2 regions of the Sphingobacterium sp. PCS056 genome follow, and region 1 is predicted to be linked to the other one. Evidence: riboswitches for the same ligand, from Rfam matches in the RefSeq annotation. Region 1 holds a riboswitch; the other holds the start of a gene.
What was found. A riboswitch is a leader RNA that binds a small molecule or an ion and turns the genes downstream of it on or off. The one in region 1 is predicted to bind thiamine pyrophosphate.
Positions count from the first base shown of each region.

Region 2: another riboswitch for thiamine pyrophosphate. It lies ahead of pnuC (nicotinamide riboside transporter PnuC); the one in region 1 lies ahead of thiM (hydroxyethylthiazole kinase).

Region 1 is NZ_CP096883.1:4,759,933-4,763,211, reverse strand. Features, by position in the region: gene thiD (bifunctional hydroxymethylpyrimidine kinase/phosphomethylpyrimidine kinase) at 1-337, opposite strand, end outside; gene thiE (thiamine phosphate synthase) at 334-972, opposite strand; gene thiM (hydroxyethylthiazole kinase) at 969-1,766, opposite strand; TPP riboswitch at 1,827-1,919, opposite strand; gene MUB18_RS19920 (two-component regulator propeller domain-containing protein) at 2,066-3,279, shown strand, end outside.
Region 2 is NZ_CP096883.1:4,425,251-4,428,529, forward strand. Features, by position in the region: gene MUB18_RS18510 (acyl-CoA dehydrogenase) at 1-535, opposite strand, end outside; gene pnuC (nicotinamide riboside transporter PnuC) at 516-1,148, opposite strand; TPP riboswitch at 1,205-1,350, opposite strand; gene MUB18_RS18520 (malate:quinone oxidoreductase) at 1,360-2,868, opposite strand; gene fabG (3-oxoacyl-[acyl-carrier-protein] reductase) at 3,166-3,279, shown strand, end outside.

The DNA.
Region 1 (3,279 bases):
CCACCATGACAGGATCAAAGACGATCGGGATCTTTGGATAATGACTTAAAGAAGTCGCGATGGTCTCCACCAGTTGGGGGGTATGGACCATGCCTATTTTAATAGCAGCAGGCATAATATCATCTAAGATCGCGGCGATCTGGTCGGATACAGCTGCTATCGGAATGGGATATATTTTTTGGACTCCTTGTGTATTTTGCACCGGCAGAGCAGTAAGGACTGACGTCGCATAGCAGCCCAGTGCTGAAAAGGTTTTAATGTCGGCCTGAATGCCAGCTCCGCCACTACCGTCAAAACCAGCAATGGTGAGCACCGAAGGATAGGTGTATTGTTTCATTTTAATAGTTCATTTTTAATTGCATAAGCGGCTTGCTCTGGATGGTCAGCACCACAGATCGCGGAGACGACTGCTAACGAATCGGCACCCGCTTTAACGATTGCTGATGCATTTTCCAATCGTACATTTCCGATTGCAACTAAGGGCTTATCTGTACGAGAACGGATCATTGCTAATCCGTTCAAGCCCCATTCCGTTACGGTATCTGTTTTTGTTTTCGTATTAAATATGGGGCTGACGCCTAAATAATCTGCTACAGCGGTGTTTTCATCATCCAATTGATGGAGATATTCTATGGAATAGCCAATTGTTTTGCTTTCAAAAGCATGTACACGTCGCAGTACAGCAGGAGCGATATCCCGATTTCCGACATGGATTCCAGCAGCACTTATTTTTTCAGCTACTTCAGCATGATCATTGATGATCAGTGGGATATGATATTTATCGGTAATCTCTTTCAATTTCAGGGCTTTATAAATAAACTCTTTAGTCGTGATCTCTTTTTCACGCAGTTGAATTATATCCACACCTCCACGTATTGCCTGTTCAGCTACATAAAGGAAATCACGTCCTCGGCAGTCCTTTTCCGAGATCACTAAATAAAGTGGATAAGGAAATGAGGGGTGCAGGTTCATGATTGGGTGATTTTTAAATGGGTAAGAAATTCGTGTTCGGTAATGTTATAGAGCTTGTCCAGAATATGGGTCTGCAGACTTGCGGGGCCAGCACTTTCTTTTGCGGCTAATTCTCCTGCTATGCTCAGTAAACTCATTGCAGCAGCAACAGCTTCCGTTTTATTTTCAACCGCAGCAATAAATGCCGCGATCAGGGCCGATGCAGTACAACCTAATCCGGTCACCTTGGTCATCATCGCATTCCCATTCTTTAGGTATATACATGTGTTGTGGCTGATAATGATATCTGTTTCACCTGAAATACATATGATTGCGCCTGATTTGGCGTGTAGATTGCGAGCAGCCTCAATAGCCTCGGTACTGATCACGGTACTATCTACCCCTTTTGTCACCACATCTGCTGTTTTTGCAAGAGCAATGATTTCAGAAGCATTCCCTCTGATGACGGTAGGCTTAAAAAGCAACAGTTGATTTAAAACAGTATCGCGGTAGGAGGTCGCACCTGCACCTACAGGATCTAAAACCCAAGGTTTCTGGATTGAATCTGCTTTTTTAGATGCCATGAACATGGATTCGCTCCAGTACTCGTCCAGCGTACCGATGTTGATGACCAGTGCATGCGATAGCGTTACCATTGCTTCGACCTCAGGTTTGGCGTGTGCCATGATCGGTGATGCACCCACTGCCAACAGTGCATTGGCGGTATTATTCATCACAACATAGTTCGTGATATTGTGAATAAGAGGCGAGGTATTTCTTACCTGAATGATGTGTTGCCAGAGTTTTTTTTCCATTCTTATATTTTTAACAATAAAAGCTTTAGGAAAAATCCATAACAACAGTCCGGATAAGTAGATGGACTGATTGCTTTTCCCTACGCCGGTGTTAGCCGGATCAGGTTCAAAGGGACTCTCTCAATTCTTTACAGAATACCCCTAAAGCGTATACAAAAGTATTGAAAAAAAATGAATTAATGGATAAGCGCCCAAACTCATCATCACAGGCTCTTTAGTACATTTCTTAAAAAGTGTGCCGATAAAGTTCCACATTGTATTTACACTTTTAAATAATTATGTTTGTAAATACCTTGTTTATGATGCGGACAGTTTATTTGTTTTTCTTGCTATTCCTTTCGCTTTGCGGTCCTTCTGTTTTTGGGCAATCGTTAGATTTTCAATTTTTTAGAAATATAGGGCTTGGAGCAAAAGCGAGTACAGTGCACTGCTTTGCGCAAGATAGTCTGGGTATCCTTTGGTTGGGTAGTAATAATGGATTATATAGTTACGATGGTTATTCCCTTCATGCTCCGACTGAAGCTGCATTGCCCTATCAGACCTTCATTTATAGTATTGCTGTTCTTGACGGTACTCATCTTGCTTTGGGGACAGGTAAAGGTGTTTTTTTATACAATTATCGGGAAGATCGGTACGAAGTATTTCCAACGGGTAGCCCTTCAGATGTCAGGTCGCTCCTGTTAGTTGGTGATCAACTATGGATCGGTTCCATCTCTGGTTTATATGGCTACGACACGAAAACCAAGAAACTGACCAATTACGGAAAAACTTGGTATCAAGATTTGGATGGACAAGCCATTTATGCTTTATCCACTCAATCCGATAAAATTTTAGTGGGTACTTACAAGGGGCTGTATCAACTCCATCCTGCTCGTAAAGAGGTGAAGAAATTGGTTTTACCAGATTATAAATCGGGTAGTAATCAATTTGTCAATTCTATTTTTTCTTTGACTTCGGCTAAAATAACATTTATAGGAACGGAATATGGCCTGTACAGGTATGATAACAACACTGAAAAGCTGTCTAAAGCACCGGTACTGCAAAATCATCCGATCAAATCCATGGCGACAAAAGATGGCCAAACGTTATTGATCGGAACAGATGATGGTCTCTTTGAATATCAGCCTAGTGTTCACACGCTTTTGAGAACCAAGCATGATTCCCGAAATCCGTATTCCTTAGCCAATAATATTATTTGGAGTATCTATCGGGATCGTAGCAACAATATGTGGGTTGGCACAGACTTGGGCATCTCCCTATGGTCAAACCAACAAAAGGAGAAAAATTTTCCCATTTATCAGTTTACCAATAGTAGCGATGGGAATCGATTTTACAAAGTATTCAAAGATCGTGCGGGATGGTATTGGCTTGGTGGCGACAATGGTTTGATTCGGACCAGAGGATTGGGGCAAAAAGATTTCGAAAGTTACTGGTACCGGATGGATGCTGCTCCATATAAACTTCCCCATAATCGGATTCGGGATATCTATGAGGATGTTGCGGGACATTTATG
Region 2 (3,279 bases), 330 kb from region 1:
AGCCAAACGTATCCCAATCGTAATGAATCAATACATCATTACGATCGAAAAAGAAAGAATATATAAGCTGTTGATCATTTTCGTCCAATACCGGTATACCCTTTTCAGTGATGACACAATTTGCTGTAAAATGAGTCAGATGTGGGGCACCGGTAGCATATTTCCAATGACCTTTAATCCGATACCCACCTTGTTCGCGCTCAGCATATCCAGATGCACGACCACTTCCACCAAGGCACACTTGCGAATTCTGAAAGATCTCTTTGCCAATTTTTGGGTCGATAAATCCGACAAACAAATTAGCTCCCGAGCACAAAGTAATGGTCCAAGCTAAACCACCATCGTGATAAGCCAATTCCTCCAACAATTGCATTCCTTCTAACAAAGAAAATTCCAAACCGCCAAGACATTTAGGCACCCATATCTTAAACCATTTCTCAGAGATACTTAAATCCAGTTGTGCTGCAGTCATAGCTTTACAATTAATTGCATGCTGTTGCTGGTCTTTTATAAGATTAATGTGAGTTTGATTCATGATCATATATAAATTCACTTTTGAGGATTCTTTTCCAGTTAAAATAACCAAAGAAAGCCATGACAAATAAAAACAAAGTTAAAGCCGCAAACAAGAACAGATCTTTATGGTACAGCAATGGTATTGCCATAAAATTGCTAATATTTAATAAAATCCAATTCTCGATCTTTCGCTTGGCCAGTAGCCACATTCCCGCCCATGCTGTACAGGACACAAGCGCATCCCACAAAGGAACATCAGAGTCTGTAGCATGCAATAATCCGAAATAAAATACAATAAAACCAATGATACAAATCAATGATACTACGATCCAATCATTTTTTGATGATCGCGTGATGACATGATGATCTGTACGGTTTTGTTGCCAATACATCCAACCATAGATACTCATCAGTAGGTAGTACATATTTAAGGCTATTTCACCATATAATTTCGCGAAAAACAGAACGTAAATTGACATTAATATACCACAAATACCAAAAAGATAATTGATAGATTTATTAGATTTAGCGAACCAAACTTGTAAAACACCAAAGCCAACGGCTAACCATTCAGGCAAAGATGTCGCTTTGATCTGCTGTAAAAAATCGTATAAAATTTGATTTAACTGCATTTAAAATATGTGTAAGATAAAATAATACACACTTATGAAATAGCTATAAATGCAAGATTTTTGAAATTAAATATCCCTACGCCAGCATTATCTGGATCAGGTATATAACAAGAATTGCTCAGGGTATTGAGCAATTCTTGTTATTTGGGTATAATCTCAGCCTGTACCAGTACATTTACTGCAAGCACCCCATAAGTATGGTTAAAAGAAATTAATCTTTAAAATTCTCAAGCTTTAATGCAGTATGTGTGCGCTTTCTAGTCGCTACACAAAGCTCTGCATCATCATTTAATGATTGTCCGTGCGTCGGGATCATTTCTCGCAATTTTTTGCGATATTCATCTGCTTTAGCACGTTCTGGAAAACATCTTTTCAGAAGTTTGATCATGATAGCTACAGAAGTAGAGGCACCTGGTGAGGCACCTAGCAACGCTGCAATAGAACCATCTGCAGAAGAGACAACCTCCGTTCCAAATTCTAGCACACCACCATGTTTAGCATCCTTTTTGATCACTTGTACACGCTGGCCAGCAACTTCTATTTTCCAATCCTCTAATTGCGCTGTTGGCATAAACTGTTTCAAAGCATCTAATTTATCTTTGGGACTTTTCATCACCTCAGATATTAAATATTTTGTAAGATCCATATTGTCACGTCCTACAGATAGCATCGGTTTAATATTTGATAACTTGATCGAAGCAGGTAAATCAAAATAAGAACCTTGTTTTAAAAATTTAGTAGAAAAACCAGCATATGGTCCAAACAACAAAGCCTGTTTACCATCTATATAACGTGTATCAAGGTGTGGCACAGACATAGGAGGAGCACCAATAGAGGCTTTACCATATACTTTCGCATGATGATCTTTGATGACATCTTCATTGACACAGCGTAACCACTGACCACCAACAGGAAATCCTCCATAACCTTTAGATTCAGGAATACCCGATTTCTCTAGCAATAGTAAAGAGTGTCCACCAGCACCTATAAAAACAAATTTAGCGTTGATTGATCTTTTTTCACCAGTTTTTAAATCCTTGACCTCCAATTCCCACGTACCATTGTCATTTCTATCAATGTCACGTACTTCTTGGGTAAGATGCAAGGTAATATTTTCTTTAGCATCCAAATGTTCAACCAAATCACGCGTCAACGCGCCAAAATTTACATCCGTGCCTAATATCATTTTCGTCGCAGCGATTTTATCATCGTCAGGACGACCTTTCATCATTAATGGAATCCATTCATTTAAAACCGCTTTATCCTCCGTATATTCCATGCCCTTGAACAAGTTATTCTCGGATAAAGCATCAAATCTCTTATGAAGGAAATCAATATCTTTTTCACCGAAAACAGCACTCATGTGCGGAACAGATCGAATAAAGTTTTCCGGTTTTTTGATAACTCCTTGATCAACCAAGTAAGTCCAAAATTGTTTAGATACTTCAAATTGTTCCGCAATACTGATTGCTTTATCAATTGAAACTGTACCATCCGCTTGTTGTGGGGTATAATTCAACTCACATAATGCAGAGTGACCAGTTCCTGCATTATTCCATGCATCTGAACTCTCTGCTGCAACAACATCCAAGCGCTCTAAAATCTCTATTTTAATATCTGGACTCAACTCATTAATAAGTGTGCCTAGAGTTGCGCTCATGATACCTGCGCCAATTAAAACGACGTCTACCTCTTTGGTATTTTTTGTTTTTTTACTCATGTCTTCGTGATTGATGCAAATTTAATATAGATTTTTATATTAACGCAATCCTTTTGTCAAAAAACTGTACTTTTTAAAACCACTTATTCAAAAATACCATACTATTATTAAGAATTCCCTAACCTGACTGTTTTAGCCATTTTTATTTAACATGCCCCATTCAAGTTGACAGTATTATTACAACTTAATTTTCGATTATTATTTTGCAAATTCAAAATTAAATTGATATTAAGGTTGCGATTGTAGGATAGTTTTAACATTTTTGCAAGCACCTTATATTACATATAATACATAAGAATGAAATTACTTGAAGGAAAAACTGCTCTAATCACTGGAGCCTCAAAAGGAATAGGAAGAAAAATTGCTGAAGTATTTGTACAACACGGTGCAAAAGTGGCATTCACATATTTA